3 regions of the Bacillus capparidis genome follow, and region 2 is predicted to be linked to each of the others. Evidence: predicted binding sites of a transcription regulator. Region 2 holds the regulator's gene; each other region holds the start of a gene.
The links. Region 2 encodes LexA, which represses DNA repair genes until DNA is damaged. Its sites were predicted from a motif close to CGAACATATGTTCG; they were not measured.

Region 1 (5,817 bases), on a different contig from region 2:
AGCTTACAGCAAGAAGGGTATGTATTCTTGGGATTGTAACACTTGCTATCGGAGCCGCCAGTTATTTCTGGAGTCCGCTGTCTTTAGCGGCAGCTGCTGTGGCAGTAGCAGGACGAGCGTTTTTAAGCTGGAAGCAGCGAGTAAATGACAATAGTGCGCCGTATTACTTTTCTAAGCGTAACCAGGGCTTGATGGTGCTTGGCATTATCCCTCATACACCTGCTGAAGAGCTGAATTTGGAAATTGGTGAAATTATAACGAAGGCTAACGGCATTCAAGTGAGGAAAGTCACTGATTTTTACGAAGCGCTGGAGAAAAACCGGACGTTCATTAAGCTGGAAATTATTGATTGTGACGGCCAGCTTCGTTTTGAACAGCGTGCTTCTTATGAAGGTGAGCATCACGAGCTCGGTATTTTGTTTGTAAAGGAAGATGACGAAATGGAATACCGGCAGTACCGTAATTCATGAAATGTAAAAACGCGATAAGACGCTGAGTGAAGCTCAGCGTCTTTCTTATGTGCTTTTTATCGAATAAGTTTAATTAAGATATTATTATAGTTTTGAAACCTGATTCCCCCTAGCCTCGTCAAAACAATGATCGGTACTAAGGGGGAGAATAAAGTGGGGACACCTATGAAAGAGTATGATAAAGATCAAGAATTAGAAGAGATTATGCATGCATATGGAGACGAGCTCGTCCGGCTGGCTTACACTTATGTGAAAGACGCAGATACAGCGAAGGAAGTCGTACAAAATGTTTTTGTTACGGTATATTCGAAGCTGCATACGTTTCGCAAGGAATCATCCTTGAAAACGTGGTTGTATCGGATAACGATTAATAAGTCCAAGGATTATTTGAAAAGCTGGTATGTGAAGAATAAAGAGTCACTTGCTTCATCCCACTTTGAAGCGCTTCAGCTCTCTCCCTCAGCAGAATCGATTGTTATGAATGAACAGCATGCTTTACAAGTAAGACAGGCTCTGTTTCGTCTACCGAAAAAATACCGAACTCCCGTTTATCTCTATTATTACGAGGATTTTTCGGTAATAGAGATAGCTGAAATATTGCGTACTTCAACAAACACGATAAAAACAAGGTTAAGAAGGGGAAGAGAGAAATTAAAAGATCTTCTTCAGGGGGTTATTGAATGACAGACGACAAGAAGCTAAAGGAATTATTATCTAAAGCTTATCGTAATAAAACTTTTACCGAGCGGGACAGAGCGGCTGTTTTTGCCAAAATAAAAGAGAGGGAAGAGGAAGATATGCATACAAGAAGCAGAAAAAGACCTGGTTCAGTATGGCAGCATCTCGTACCTGTTGCACTCACGTTTGTCTTATTGCTCGGGGTAGGTATTTTCACATTTTCTTCTGCAAAGAATTTGTGGTTTGAGCAAAATCAAGCGTCTCCTTCTATACAACAGCAAGGACCGAATAATGAAAACACCCAAGCTAATGAAGCAGAACCCAAAGTAGATCCGAATCCTAATTCAGATAACGAGCCAAATAAAGTGCCTGACCAAGAACAGCGAAAAGAAGATACCGAAAAAGGCACGGATTCCAAACAAACCGAGGGCTATACATCTTTAGAAGCATTGTTGAAAGACGTCGAGACCTATTTAAACACCGATATTCCATTTGTCAAACCTACCAACCTTCCAAAAGGTGAGAAAACATATTATACGGCTGCGTATGATAATAAACCAGACGGCTACAGCGTGATCATATATCAAACCGATCATCCGGTTCTAATCAATGACCGTTCTTTAAATAATGTCGGTGAGGATAGCCAACTTGTAACGTTGAGAGGGGAAAAGTATGAATCTGCAGAAGCAGCACAACAGGAAGTTGGTTACCAAGAAGTTCAGAAACAGGATCATGCGATTGATTTAGGCTACGGATTATGGGGGATGCAGGACGCAGGAGCAGGACATAAATTCTTTAACTGGAATGAAGGCAGATGGTATTTAGGTATGCAGGCACAAACGCAAAATCAGATTGATTTACCAGGTAAAGCAAAAGAAATGGTTGAGTTTCTTGAAAACAATACACTGCCGATTCCTAATCAATTTGCCCGATTCTCAGTAGCATACGAAAATAATGATGTAACGAATTCGGCTTTTTGGCAAGAAGGCCAAATAGTCTATGAAGTAGAGCCGAATACGAAAGACCCTGTAGATGCATTGCGGATCGTCACTTCAATTACGGAAAATCGTTAACGTAAATTGATGTGTAAAGCTGCCTCACAGGAATTTATAGAGAAAGGGATGCATATTGCATTCCTTTTTCTGTTTTAACTTTGCAAAGTATTGATACATTGACGCAAAAATGGATTTTTGTAATGATATGTGTATCCCATTTAACGAAATTGGAGGAGGGTTTTTGTGATTACAAAAGCCGTTTTTGCTCTAGTATTCCCTTTTTTGCTTGTCGTTCTTTTTACTAGGGTAACATACAGTCATTATGTAGCCATTGCGTTGACAGCTGCTTTGCTGTTCGCCTCCTATTTAAAAGGTTATACACAAACCTATTTTATTGTCGGTCTTGATGTGCTTTCATTAATTGCCGGCTCGCTTTATATGGCGAAGAAAGCAGTTGAAGAAAAGAAGAAAAGTGATTGAAATGATTGAGAATGGTCAACCCTGCTTTTATGGATCGAAGCAGGTTTTTTATTTGAGTAAAATAAAGCGAACTTTAGTTCGTATTTTTCTCGATTTTAACATGTTTTGTGGTAAACTATTGGTAGGAAGATTTCGTTATGAAATGGAGGCTTTTTTGTGAACGATCGTTTTGAGCTCATTTCAGCTTATCAGCCCCAAGGTGATCAGCCAAAAGCCATTGATCACCTGGTGAGGGGAATTAAAGAAGGAAAAAAACATCAAACATTGTTGGGTGCAACTGGAACAGGAAAAACGTTTACCGTTTCGAATGTGATAAAAGAAGTAAATAAACCTACGCTCGTGATTGCCCACAACAAAACACTTGCCGGACAGCTGTACAGCGAGTTTAAGGAGTTTTTTCCGAATAATGCGGTTGAATACTTTGTCAGCTACTACGATTATTATCAGCCGGAAGCTTATGTACCGCAGACGGATACATTTATTGAAAAAGATTCGAGCATCAATGATGAGATTGATAAATTACGGCACTCTGCTACATCTTCTTTATTTGAACGGAAGGATGTTATCATAATCGCCAGTGTATCCTGCATCTACGGTTTGGGTTCCCCAGAGGAATACCGGGAAATGGTGCTTTCTTTGCGAACAGAAATGGAATTGGAAAGAAATGAGCTGCTCAGAAAGTTGGTCGATATCCAATATGTGAGGAACGACATCGATTTTCAGCGCGGGACATTCAGGGTACGGGGCGACGTCGTCGAAATTTTCCCTGCCTCAAGGGATGAGCATTGTATTCGCGTTGAATTGTTTGGCGATGAAATCGAGCGGATCCGGGAAGTCGATGCATTAACAGGAGAAATCCTGAGAGATCGGGACCATGTAGCAATTTTCCCAGCATCCCACTTCGTCACCCGTGAAGAAAAAATGCAAAAAGCCATTGCCAATATTGAAACAGAGCTGGAAGAGCGCCTCAATTATATGCGTGAAGAAGGTAAGCTTTTGGAAGCGCAAAGGCTTGAGCAGCGGACGCGCTATGATCTGGAAATGATGCGGGAAATGGGCTTCTGTTCCGGTATTGAAAACTATTCAAGGCATTTAACATTAAGGGAAGCTGGAGCAACCCCTTATACACTTCTCGATTACTTTCCTGACGATTTTATGATCGTCGTAGATGAGTCGCATGTCACTCTTCCTCAGGTAAGGGGAATGTATAATGGGGACCAGGCAAGGAAGCAGGTACTCGTCGATCACGGCTTTCGGCTGCCTTCTGCCTTAGATAACCGTCCCCTTCGCTTTGAAGAATTTGAAAAGCATATGCATAATTGCATTTATGTATCAGCCACTCCGGGTCCTTTTGAACTGGAGCATACACCAGAGATGGTTGAACAAATTATCCGCCCGACCGGCCTTCTTGATCCAATTATTGAAGTCAGGCCAATTCAAGGCCAGATCGACGATTTAATTGGCGAGATCAATGCAAGAATTGAAAAAAATGAAAGAGTTCTTGTGACGACACTCACGAAAAAAATGTCTGAAGATCTCACAGACTATTTAAAAGAACTCGGCATCAAAGTAAACTATCTCCATTCAGAAATTAAAACACTGGAACGAATTGAAATCATTAGAGATTTACGGCTTGGGAAGCACGATGTTCTAATCGGCATCAACTTGTTGCGGGAAGGGCTTGATATACCTGAGGTTTCCCTTGTAGCAATATTGGATGCGGATAAGGAAGGGTTCCTAAGATCCGAACGATCCCTAATCCAAACGGTAGGGCGTGCGGCCAGAAATGCGAACGGACGGGTTATTATGTATGCCGATAAGATAACGAATTCTATGGAAATCGCTATTTCGGAAACGAAAAGGCGCCGTGAACAGCAGGAAGCTTTCAATAAAGAACATGGCATTACACCTCAGACGATTAATAAGAAAATACGCGATGTCATCCGAGCGACGTTTGCAGCTGAGGATCAAGAGGAATATGAAACAAAAGCGGCACCGAAGCTTTCAAAAATGACGAAGAAGGAAAAGCAAAAAGTCGTCGAACAAATGGAGCACGAAATGAAAGAAGCAGCAAAAGCGCTGGATTTCGAACGTGCGGCAGAGCTGCGGGATTTGCTGCTTGAGCTTAAATCGGAAGGATGATGATAAATGGCTTTAGACCGAATTGAGGTGAAAGGAGCAAGAGTCCATAACCTGAAAAATATCGATATCAATATCCCTCGGGATCAGCTGGTCGTCGTGACGGGGCTGTCGGGTTCAGGAAAATCGTCTCTTGCTTTTGATACGATATACGCAGAAGGACAGAGACGTTATGTTGAGTCCCTTTCTGCCTATGCACGCCAATTTTTAGGGCAAATGGATAAGCCGGATGTCGACACCATTGAAGGGTTGTCTCCGGCAATCAGCATCGATCAGAAAACAACAAGCCGCAACCCTCGTTCAACTGTTGGTACGGTAACAGAAATCTACGATTATCTTCGATTGCTGTATGCAAGAATCGGAAAGCCGTACTGTCCAAATCACGGCATCGAAATCGAGTCACAGACGATCGAACAAATGGTGGACAGGATCCTTGAGTTTCCTGAGAAAACAAAGCTTCAGGTCCTAGCCCCAATTGTTTCCGGCCGAAAAGGAACACACGCGAAAGTTTTCGAGCAAATTAAAAAGCAAGGGTACGTAAGAGCACGGGTGGATGGCAATGTAGAAGATTTATCCGAAGAGATCGTGCTGGAGAAAAATAAAAAACACAGCATTGAAGTTATTGTCGATCGTATCGTTGTGAAAGAAGGAGTAGCGGCCAGGCTATCTGATTCATTAGAAACAGCTCTTCGCCTCGGAGAAGGAAAAGTGATGATTGATGTTATTGGCCAGGAGGAATTGCTGTTCAGTGAGCTTCATGCCTGCCCAATCTGCGGATTTTCCATTGGCGAGCTTGAGCCGAGAATGTTCTCCTTTAACAGCCCGTTTGGAGCATGTCCAAGCTGTGACGGTCTTGGATCGAAGCTTGAGGTTGATCTTGAGCTGGTCATTCCTGATAAGACACTTTCGTTGAAGGATAACGCGATCGCACCTTGGGAGCCCCAGAGTTCTCAATATTATCCGAAGCTTTTAGAAGCCGTGTGCAATCATTACGGTATTGACATGGATATGCCGGTAGAGGACATACCGACGCATTTGTTTGATAAAGTTCTTTA
Region 2 (5,817 bases):
TTGGAAATGGTCATACACTTCTGAAGGAACATAAAAATCCTCATCATATGTCCACTTATAGGCTTCTTTTGTCAATTTGGTTTCATCAAGACCAAGCGGAGCTCCGTGAACCCCGGATGTTCCTGCGCGGTTAGGAGAACCAAAGCCAATGGTTGTTTTAATTTCAATCAATGTAGGCTGTGATTGGTTTTGTTTTGCTTTTTCAATTGCAGCTGAAATTTCTTCAACATTATTTCCGTCTTTGATGTAAAGTACTTCCCAATTCAAAGCTTCAAAGCGCTGTTTTACATCCTCTGAGAAGGATTGATGAAGTTCTCCGTCCAAAGAAATATCATTGGAATCATACATGACGATAAGGCGACCCAATTTTAAATGTCCGGCTAAAGACGCCGCTTCATTAGAAATGCCCTCCATCAAGTCTCCATCTCCGCAAATGGCATATGTAAAGTGATCTACAATATTAAAATGATCACGGTTGTAAGTCTCTGCCAAATGACGTTCTGCTAATGCCATTCCGACTGCCATTCCGATTCCTTGTCCAAGTGGACCCGTTGTTGCATCTACTCCAGCAGTATGGCGGAATTCAGGATGACCAGGCGTCTTGCTTCCCCATTGTCTGAAGCTTTTCAGGTCATCAATTGTCAAATCGAAACCGCTTAAATGCAGCATGCTGTACAAAAGTGCAGAACCGTGACCTGCTGAAAGAACAAAACGGTCTCTGTTAAACCATTCAGGATTTTCCGGGTTAATATTCAAATGCTTGGCCCATAAAGAATACGTCATTGGAGCAGCTCCCATAGGCATTCCTGGATGGCCAGAGTTGGCTTTATCTACAGCGTCTATAGACAGTGTCCGAATTGTTGCAATAGATTTTGATTCGATTGAATTTGACATAGTTATCCCCTTTCTTGTGCTTTATTCACTACACTATTTTATCATAAAACTCTCTAAATGTTTTCACAACTTTTTTGTGTGGTTTAAGAAAAAGGAATTATTTCCTTAAAGAGAGAGTAAAACTCAGTCGAAAAAGCAAATATGAATAAAGAACTGTCGGATTAATGAAGATCCTTTCGCTTCTCGTTTTTTAATTTCTCAGGAGTCACATCCTGTCCGTTAGGATCAATAACTGTAACGCCTTTTAACGTTTTTTTCATAGAAGAACGGAAGCTTTTTAAATATTCTTCACGCAATTTCTTCTGTTCAGCCTGCTCTTCAGCTGTAATTTGTCCTGACTTTGACTTATTTGAAAGTTCATTTATTCTGGCAATCTTATCTTTGGAAAGCATAACCTTCTCCTTCAAGTGGTTTATTCATACATCCTACTAAATAAGAATGCAAATTTCAACCAAACGGTTTTAGGTTATGGGCGTTCGTTCGTTTGCTCCTCTTTTTGTATGTATTCCTGGTACCGACGATGGACAGTGGCTTTCGAAACGTCATAGCCAACCCCTCTTAACGTAGCAGCAATCTCATGGAACGTCAGCTTTCGTGCCCGTAACCGAACGATTTCCTCCAGCGGTACATCCTTTCGTTCTTTTCCTGTACCGTCATGAAAAGGAACTAAGTGATCTTGCGGGCGATAGCCATTTTTTACAGCCTTTTTCATACCCCTTTTTATTTTGAGGTTATGCAGTTTGCGTTGATACTCTTCGACAATACTAACAATCTCTAAAACCATAGAATCAGCCTCCGAGAGCTCAAGCTCCCCTCGATGGGAAATTGAAAAAATCCTTGCACCTTCTTTATATATACAATGCAAAAGGGCGATTTTAGCATTTCCTCTTCCCAGCCTTGTTTCATCCTGGATTAGCACAGCATCTGCCTTAAATTCTTTCATACTGTCAAGCAGCTCAAACACACCCTGCCGGTCTAGATCGTAGCCGCTGGCTTTTTCTGATATTGTCCGAACAACTGTCATATTGTTTTCAGCAGCTAGTCCTGCCAGCTCCTCCAGCTGCCTTTTTAAAGAGGTTTCCTGCTGTTCTTTTGTTGTGCTCACACGAGCATAAATAATTGCTGTTTTCATCTTCTCTGCTTATCCTCCGGTCATTCGACAGTAGCGAGCTGATATGTGGACGGATGTTCCTTTTCAACGGGCAGCACCAAAATATCACCTGGTTTAATAGAATCCGTGGTCAAATGGTTTCTTTCAGTTACCCACTCAATAAAAGCTTGTTTGCTCAATGACTGTTTATCCTCCATCAATTCAGCTAAGTTCCAAAGACTGTCACCTTCTTGAACTTCAATCTTAACATAATTCTCATCACTGCTGCTTTTCCCTAAGAAAGATATAAAAGATATAGACACGCATAAAGTGAAAGCAAATAGACAGAAAAAAATAAATGATTCCTTCTTCACGCTGATCTCCCCCTTGATAGAATGTGTGTTCGTATGATTATTTTCAGTATAAGGGGGAACAAATGTTTCTGTCAATCGTTTTTTTCGAACCTATGTTTGTACTTTAAGGAAAAACATGCTATAATTTGTGTAAAATAGACGTACAGAGGTGAATATTTTGTCAAAGCTCTCAAAAAGGCAACTCGATATATTGCAATTTATAAAAGAAGAGGTTAAACGCAAAGGTTATCCGCCCTCTGTTAGAGAAATCGGTGAAGCAGTCGGCCTTGCTTCAAGTTCCACTGTGCACGGACATTTAGCAAGGCTCGAAACAAAAGGGTTGATCAGGCGTGATCCTACCAAGCCTAGAGCAATTGAAGTTTTGGAGGACGAGGTAGTCCAAATCCCTCAGAGCCAGGTCGTTACTGTACCAGTAATCGGTAAGGTAACTGCTGGAAGCCCAATTACTGCCGTAGAAAATATCGAGGAATATTTCCCGCTGCCAGATCGCCTTGTTCCTCCTGATGAAAATGTATTTATGTTGGAAATTATGGGTGAAAGTATGATTGAAGCCGGAATTCTTGATAAGGATTACGTTATTGTTAAGCAGCAAACCACTGCAAACAACGGGGATATTGTAGTTGCGATGACGGATGATGATGAAGCGACAGTAAAACGTTTTTTCAGGGAAGATAATTACATTCGCTTGCAGCCTGAAAATTCACTGATGGAGCCAATCATTTTACAAAATGTCAGTATTTTAGGGAAAGTAATCGGCGTATACAGAACGATTCATTAATAAAGAAAGAAGTGCAGAAAATTCGCACTTCTTTCTTTATTTAAAATATCTTAAAGGAATTCAATTAAGTTGCCTTTTGCGCATCATGAATTTAGAAACAATTGAATCTGTCGTGTTAAATGAAATGAATCTATCACCTCTCTCTTTTTATGAGCTTAATTCACTTAATTCACTTCCATAAAGCCTTTGGCGATCTCAGCAATACGCTCATAACCGTTATTGTTTGGATGAAGGCCGTCCCAAGTATATGTATTTAAGGTCAGCTTTGTGATACCGCTTACAGAATATAAGTCTAGGACCGGCACGGCATACATCTGGCCAACTGCTTTTATGGCATTTACATAATCAATCAGCTTATGGCCTGCTGGATTTATGTAATTCACATCATATCCAGCATTGTCCCTTTGTAACGGAGTCCATAAATAGATTTTTATAGTTGGTTTTCTCGTTAGAAGGTTTTCAAGTAATGAGCGATAAGCGCCGTAAAACGTAAAAGTATCAAATTCCGTATCGCCAATTGCTCCTAATGATCCGATTGGCTTGTTTAATTTATAATCGTTCGTTCCAGCAAAAATTGTGATGACATCAATATTATTCAGATTTTGTGCCTCTCCTACTACATGAGTTGAACCTTCATCATTGGCGGTCATCGTTTTTCCGGAAACTCCTCGATTGATATATTCTGCAAACCCCATAGTTTCCTTCATGATCGTTTGATACCCGCGAAGAAATACACCGTTGTAAAAGGTCTGGTCAAATTCTGTAATGCTATCCCCTAATGTAAGCCATACCTTGTTTTCCCACTTGCTTAATGTATTCATACTCAACCTGCCCCCGTTCTCAGAAAAGTTCTTGTTATTACTTCCTCATACATTCATCATATTATTTATTCTTCATTTTTGAAAATCTTTTTTGCATTCTAAACTCGCCATCATGAAAAATTCCCAATTGTATATAATTCTTTTAGTAGTTAATTATATGAACAACTTGGAAAATGAAAGATAGTCGACTCTTTGCCATCATGGATTTCCTATCTGTCATTTCGTCAAACGAGGTGTTAGAAGTGTTTTCTTTTGTCGTCAATTTAATATTTATCTTTGTTGTATTTATTTTTGCAGTGAAATTTTTGGGGAAATCTGCTCTTGCACAGCTTACTCCCTACGATTTTGGAGCAATCATTTTTTTATCTTATTTAGCTTTTGAAGCAATTAAAATAGACGGAATTGTACAAGCGCTGATTGGTATGATTGTCGTTACGTGTGTGCACCTGATTATTTCAAAGCTAAGCTTGTACAATTGGATTAATCAATTTATTATTGGGAATCCGACAATTCTTATTAAACATAGCGAGGTTATATACAATAACTTAAGGAAGAACAAATATTCATTGGCAGAATTATTATCGAATCTAAGAGCGTCAGGATACCCGGATATCCAAGATATTGAATATGCGATATTGGAACCTAATGGGGAAATCAGCATATTACCTAAAAAAGAGTTAGTGCCCGTTACTCCGAAGGATTTACATATAAATGTTGAATACAAAGGATTGCCAATTGCCGTTGTGATTGAGGGGAAGATTCAAAAGAAAAATTTAAAATTAATTAATAAGAACGATGAATGGTTAAAAAAGGAATTGGCGGCGAATGGATACCAGCAAATAAAACATATAATTTACGCTTCAGTTAGAGGCACAGATCATTCACTAACCGTTAACACTATAGAGAATAACAAACTTTAAGCACCATAACTTGTTTATAATTTTATGCCCGGAGTGTAACATGTCTATCTGTTTTTTGGTTGGCTTAGGCTAGAGAAAGGATCAACACAACAACAACCATTATCTATACAAATTGTTTTGAAAAGATTTATCAAAACACGCTCTTTATTTATCCAATTGAATGATTCATTTTGTTTTTAAATTGGATAAGGCTGAATGGCAGCTCCTGCCCTTTCTGAACTTGTGAATTGTATGGCGTTTGCGCACCTTGACAGAAAAAAAGCCCTTACATATTAACCAAAATTACATTCCCTGGAAAGGTTTAAATAATCTTCATTTGATGTTGACACCTGTTTTACATTCCTCCAGTAGAGTTTATTTTGGGCAGTCCAAGAACTGCCCTGAAATCGAAATTGGAGGGATTGACGTGAAAAAACGTAATGCCGTACTACTCTCTGTTTTTTTGACTGTGGCTACGCTGGTTGGCTGTCTTGTCGGTCTGTTTGCCGTACATACGACGCAGGCAGAAGCGGCAACAGGCTATGACGTGACTCTTAATTTCCCTTTCTATCGGTATCCTTACACGGGAGACCACGTCCGCGACGCCATGGCCGGACACCCGTCCGTCTGCACGATCGAACGTGACGGCGCTGAAGAGCGACGCGAACAATCGCTGGCGGGCATTCCTACGAAATCAGTTTACGACCGCGACGAATGGCCGATGGCGAAGTGCGAAGAAGGCGGATACGGTGCAAGCGTCCGCTATGTTCCTTCCTCCGACAACCGCGGAGCGGGCGCTTGGGTCGGAAACCAACTAGAATCGTATCCGGACGGAACCCGTGTCAAATTCGTTATGTCGTATTAGGGGCCTTGTAATACAGGGCTCTTCTTCTCATATTAGGAGGCTTAATCCATGAAAAAATGGCCCGTGCATCAGCTTCTCATATCGTACTCCCAAATT
Region 3 (5,817 bases), on a different contig from region 2:
GAAGTGTCTGGTTTTTCTTTTTTAGCCATATTGTTAAACAAACCGACCCATGCGTCCCAATACGTAACGACACCGACACGGTCCGTTAAAAATAGTTCCCGCATTTTTGACGTATCGTTCGTCACAAAATTAGGATCCAAGATACCTTCTTTATACAGCTTGTTCAGCCATTCAAATACTGGTACAGCCGCTTCTGTAGAATAAGGAATCGTCCGTTTTCCGTCTTTGTCGATGACATATTTGTATTTGACGCCTGTTGCACTGAAGAATGGCTGCAGGTCATACAAGCCGGCAGTTGATAAACCATATGTGTCATCTTTTCCGTTTCCATCCGGATCTTGTTTGGTAAATGCTTGTAAAACCGTATAATACTCATCCAATGTCTTCGGCTGTTCTAGTTTTAGCTTCTTCAGCCAGTCCTGGCGGATAATCGGCATTGTTCCGCCTTCCAGCTTGTTAAATACTCCGTATACAGCACCATCATCATATGTAATCTGATTCCACTCTTCATCAGGGATGACAGCCTTATCTGACAGTATCTTTGAACCATCGATTTGTTCATTTATCTGTTTTAAAGCTCCTTGGTCGACGAGCACATCCATCAAATTTTTAGTTAAATAAATAAGATCATATTGTTCTCCTGAAGAAATAGATGTTAACAGTTTTTGATCATAATCGGATGGGGGTTTCACCATTTCGACTTCCAATCCTGTCTTTTTTTCAATTTCTTCGACAAATAGTTTTTGCTCGGCATCATCCTTGCCGCCGACAACCGTGGTCAGCATTCTTACCTTTTTGTTTTCAGAGCCTTCGGCACCCGTCTCATTGTTCGCTTCATTCGAACAAGCGCTAAGCAAAAGGGCAATTAAGGCCAGGATGACTATTGATTTAGGGTACAAAAACGGTTTTTTTTCGGATAACATTAAGTTTCCTCCTCGATTTTTAAAAGTGCTGCCGGTTTTTCACACGATCCCTGTTCGACAAATGTGGCGGGTACAATCATCCGTTTTACGACTCTATCCTTTGCTCCTAACAGATCGAGCAAAGCTCTTGCCGCTTCTTTTCCTAGTAATTCTGAATGTAAATTGACAAAGCTTAGAGAAGGTGTAAAGTGATCAAGGTAAGCAACGTCATTGCTAAAAGAAATAACAGATAAATCTTTAGGAATAGTGATCCCTGAATCTCTTGCCGCTTGATAAACGCCCAATGCCATTTGATCTGAGTCGGTAATGACAGCGGTCAAGGGTTCATGTGATTGAAACATATCCATCATAGTTTCATAAGCAAATTCTTGAGAAGAAAGATTTTTTATTTTGTATTTAACCATGCCCTGGCGAAAAGTGAGCGCATGGTCTTCCAGCGCTTTTTTGTAGCCTTTTTCTCTTTCTTTACTGACGGTCCGTTCTTTGCCTGAGTTTACAAACAAAATGTCTTTATGCCCTAATTCGAGAAGATGACAGGTGATTTGAAAGGCGATCTGTTGATTATCGTTGTCTACATATGAAATCGCTGTTTCGAAATTATCCGCAGGCTTGCCGATGAGCACAAAGGGGATCTCTTGTTTTAAGCGTTCATGGATACGCAAATCACTTTCTGAAGGATCTAAAATAATTTCTCCGTCTATCGGATCGGCAGCCGCAAACTCTTGCTTTTCGGCTGTTTCGTCAAGCAGCTTGTTGACCAATAGGCGATATCCATGCTCGGTGCATTCGTTCAAAACCCCATTTAATAAAGAAAGGTGAAAGGGGCTGAATTTGTTGCTGCCTCGTACCATACTCAGACTGATAATTTTTGTTTCCTGTACGGCTAAGCTGCGTGCCAAATAATTTGCTCTGTAGTTCAGTTCTCTTGCCGCTTTTAAAACCCGTTCACGCACATCATTGCTGATTGGTCTTTTCCCACTGAAAACATTGGACACAGTTCCTTTTGAAACGCCTGCGCGTTCTGCTACATCTTTGATTGTTGCCATGGACTGACCTCCTCGATCTAAATATTAAACCGGTTTTATTAACTGAAAATGAAATTTATGAAAATTTTTATGCATCTATTGTTTTCCTAACGTTAAAACCTTATGAAATTAACAAATTTCATAATAAATTTATAATATTTTTCTTAAACCGGTTTTATAAAAAGTGCCATTATTGGATGTTAGTAAGTGAAAAACAGAAGATGAATCTTCTAATAAAAGAGGAATGAGACCGTTTGTTAAGGGAATGTAAAAACAAACTGGCGAGCACCGCCTTATAATCAGTCCGCCCGTGTATGGTAAAATGAGATGACAATATCACTACATAAAAAGAGGTTTCTATGAGATTTTTGAAAACATTAACCCGGTGGATATATGATCGGCCGCTAGAGGAAGGCACGATTGTAGCAAATACGTATCAAATCAAAAAATTGATCGGAATGGGCAGCTACGGCATCGCTTATCTTTCTTTTGATCTGCCTGAAAATAGACTGTGCGTCATCAAACAGCTTCGACCAAGCAAAGCCCTTTTCAAAAGGGAGCGAAAGCGGTTTGCTACGGAAGTCGAATTGATGAAACGGCTGCGTCACCCGCTAATGCCGCGTTATCTTGGCGATTTTCCCTTTAAGGGGCATTCTTTCTATGCGATGACGTATATCGAAGGTGAAAACCTGGAGGAGCTGCTGTTTTCTAAAAAGGAACGATTTAACGAAAAAGAGGCGCTTATGCTTGTTCGTGACATCGCGGAAATTGTTAATTACCTTCACAGCCAGCACATTTTTCACAGCGATTTGCGGATTCCCAACATTGTAGTAACGAAGGATCAGGTATACCTGATTGATTTTGGTCTGGCGATTCACCAGTCAAACAATGCCCAGACAGAAGATGACTTAAAGCTCAGGCAGGATGACTACTACGATCTGGGTGATCTGCTTCTGTTTTTGCTTTATTCAGATTACACACAAAAAAGTAAAAAAGCCCTTCCTTGGACAGAAGAGCTTGTCTTGCGAGTGGAAACAAAAGTGTTGTTAAAGCGGCTGCTCGGAATTGAAGAACAGTTTGTTAATGGACAACAGGTCCAGCAAGCCATTCATCGGGCGATAAGGCAGCAAAAGTGAGGGTGGAAATCAGCTGCTGCTATGGCCTCTGTGCTTGTAGCGCTTGCTGCCGCCGTATGGATTATACTTTCTGTTGTATCCGGAACTGCTCCGGGAGCGATAGTGCCTGCGGCTGCTGTCACTATAGTGTCGCCTTCTTCTTCGGTCGCTGCCGCTTCCTGAAAATTGCTTTATGGTTTTAAAAAGCTTTTTAAACATCGATTGCACCCCCAATCGTTATGTCCTAACTGTAACACAAAAGAAATTACCTTCGCATCTCCTACTGCTTCTCCATCCCGTTTTTTCTCCCATAGGTAATAATTACTAGTTATAAATCGATCTTATTTCATATATAATAGTGATACAGAACATTTGTTCCCTTTTGGAGGTGACTTTATTGAAGGAAAAAGTCATTTTTTTAGTGGATATGCAATCCTTTTATGCCTCTGTTGAAAAAGCAGAGCACCCCCATTTAAAAAAGCATCCTGTGATTGTATCGGGGGATCCGGAAAGGAGAAGCGGAGTCGTACTCGCAGCTTGTCCGATTGCCAAAAAGAAAGGGGTAGAAAATGCCTCCAGGCTTTGGGAAGCTGTGCAAAAATGTCCTGAAGCCATTGTGTTAAGGCCCCGAATGCAGCGGTATATTGATGTGTCCTTGCAGATTACAGAGATTCTTGAGCAATATACAGATCTTGTCGAGCCGTATTCGATTGATGAACAGTTTATGGATGTGACAGGAAGCTTGAAGCTCTTCGGACAACCGGAAGAAATCGCAAGGAATGTCCAGGATCGAATTATGAGGGAAATCGGCGTATATGCCCGAGTCGGGATCGGAGAAAATAAAGTGCTGGCGAAGATCGCGTGTGACAATTTCGCGAAAAAAAACGAAAATGGCATTTTTCGATTGCATGATCAAAACCTGCAGACCCACATGTGGCCTCTGCCTGTAGGAAAAATGTTCGGTGTGGGAGGAAGGATGAGGAATCATCTCAACCGGATGGGAATCAGCACAATCGGAAACCTTGCCCATTTTCCGCTGGAGCTTTTAAAGAAAAGATGGGGTATCGTCGGCCATGTGCTTTGGATGACGGCAAACGGCATTGACTATTCGCCTGTTACGAAAACGTCATTAAACGGACAAAAAGCAATCGGGCACGGAATGACCCTGCCAAAGGATTACGTGGACTTTGAGAAGGAAATTAAAGTGATACTCCTTGAACTAAGCGAAGAAGTGTGCAAAAGAAGCCGGCATGTTGGAGTCACGGGACAGACTGTAACCGTCAGCTGCCGCGGCGCCGACTTTGATTTCCCGACCGGTTTTCATCGCCAAATGAAGCTGCCGGAGCCTACAAATCATACGGCAGATGTGTTTCGAGCCGTCTCCGAGCTCTTTTTAAAATTTTGGGACCGGCAGCCCGTGCGGCGGCTGGGGGTCAGTCTTACCCAGCTTTCAACGGATAGCATGCTGCAGCTTAATTTGTTTGATGATTTGCTGAAAAAGAGAAGCCTCGGTTATGTGATGGATGAGATAAAAACCCGATTTGGCGAGACAGCTGTCATCAGAGCGGTTTCAAAAACAGCTGCGGGGCAAGCCCATGAACGCGCCGCTAAAATAGGAGGGCATTATAAATGAGCGAGCATTTAAGAAGAGGCAATATGCTTTGGGAGGGAAGCCGAATGTTTTTGCCGGAGCATAAAGAAGCGCTTTTGCAACGAAAACAAATGCAAAAGAAAAAGATCCGGCCGGCTCTCGATTTCGATCAGCTCGAGGAAATGGATCGCATCCTTCATGAGGCGATGGAGTTTGCCAAGCCGATTCAAGTCACTTATTTTCAGGAAGGAGATCTGCACATATGCGAGGGAAGAATTTGCCGGCTTGAAATGCTATCGAAAAAATTATGGATCACAGATGCTTCAAGTGATATCCAGCCGCCCATTCATCTTGAGAATGTGACAGACCTTAAGATTCTTTAAACAAATTCCCGCAAAAAAAGAAGGGGCTGCAATCAGCGGCCCCTTTTTGGCTTTCTACCCGGAATTTGAATCCGTTCGATATCACCGAGAACATAAATATAGAAAAACAAACCTACTAATAAGACGATTCCTGCGACGATGAAACTCATCGTAAAGGAACCTGTAGCATCCAAAAGATAGCCAGTTAAAGCAACGGCAATAATTCCGCCGAACAAATTATTTGCCAGATTAACCATTGAGCTGAGAAGTGAAACAGATCCTGCAGGAGCGATTTCTGCTGCGATAGACCAGCCGATTGGCGCGGTAGCAGAGATTCCTGCCAATCCGATAGAGATGCAGATAATTGCAATCGCGACTTGATCGGTTAGAATCGCTCCCAAAAAAACAAATCCTAAGCACATGCCGATGATGATAATGGTATGGTACACTTTTGTCGCTTGATACCCTTTTTTTAATAGGGAATCAACGAGCCATCCGCCGACCGCAATCCCGGAAATCGTCGAAATCAACCAAGGAACTGCAGTAAGCAATCCTGACGACATAATATCCATGCCGAAACGATCCTTAAAAAAAGTCGGCATCCAAGTTAAGAGCAGGTTAAAGGTATAACCGTATCCCGTAAACCCGATCATGAGACCCCAGACTTTTCTATTTCGAAATAAAGTGGAAAGAAGCAAAGTCATCCCGTGAGTCGCATTTTCACTAGGAATTGTATTATGTTTTTGAATATAATGGAGCTCATTTTTTGAGATCCGTTTGTGCCGGTCAGGATTTTCATAA

Region 1: a site for LexA is predicted at 2,691-2,704, ahead of uvrB (excinuclease ABC subunit UvrB). Genes of this name have one in related genera too.
Region 3: a site for LexA is predicted at 3,429-3,442, ahead of JOC74_RS17820 (DNA polymerase IV). Genes of this name have one in related genera too.

The regions. Positions count from the first base shown of each region.
Region 1 is NZ_JAFDST010000002.1:343,544-349,360, reverse strand. Features, by position in the region: gene JOC74_RS08850 (PDZ domain-containing protein) at 1-470, shown strand, start outside; gene JOC74_RS08845 (sigma-70 family RNA polymerase sigma factor) at 624-1,154, shown strand; gene JOC74_RS08840 (hypothetical protein) at 1,151-2,221, shown strand; gene JOC74_RS08835 (DUF2198 family protein) at 2,387-2,623, shown strand; gene uvrB (excinuclease ABC subunit UvrB) at 2,780-4,765, shown strand; gene uvrA (excinuclease ABC subunit UvrA) at 4,772-5,817, shown strand, end outside.
Region 2 is NZ_JAFDST010000001.1:597,735-603,551, reverse strand. Features, by position in the region: gene tkt (transketolase) at 1-894, opposite strand, end outside; gene JOC74_RS03000 (DUF896 domain-containing protein) at 1,056-1,286, opposite strand; gene JOC74_RS02995 (YneB family resolvase-like protein) at 1,361-2,026, opposite strand; gene yneA (cell division suppressor protein YneA) at 2,047-2,358, opposite strand; gene lexA (transcriptional repressor LexA) at 2,516-3,136, shown strand; gene JOC74_RS02980 (SGNH/GDSL hydrolase family protein) at 3,301-3,957, opposite strand; gene JOC74_RS02975 (DUF421 domain-containing protein) at 4,158-4,877, shown strand; gene JOC74_RS02970 (NucA/NucB deoxyribonuclease domain-containing protein) at 5,335-5,721, shown strand; gene comJ (competence protein ComJ) at 5,770-5,817, shown strand, end outside.
Region 3 is NZ_JAFDST010000005.1:55,672-61,488, reverse strand. Features, by position in the region: gene JOC74_RS17840 (extracellular solute-binding protein) at 1-923, opposite strand, end outside; gene JOC74_RS17835 (LacI family DNA-binding transcriptional regulator) at 923-1,969, opposite strand; gene JOC74_RS17830 (protein kinase domain-containing protein) at 2,308-3,084, shown strand; gene JOC74_RS17825 (hypothetical protein) at 3,094-3,282, opposite strand; gene JOC74_RS17820 (DNA polymerase IV) at 3,491-4,696, shown strand; gene JOC74_RS17815 (YolD-like family protein) at 4,693-5,037, shown strand; gene JOC74_RS17810 (MFS transporter) at 5,070-5,817, opposite strand, start outside.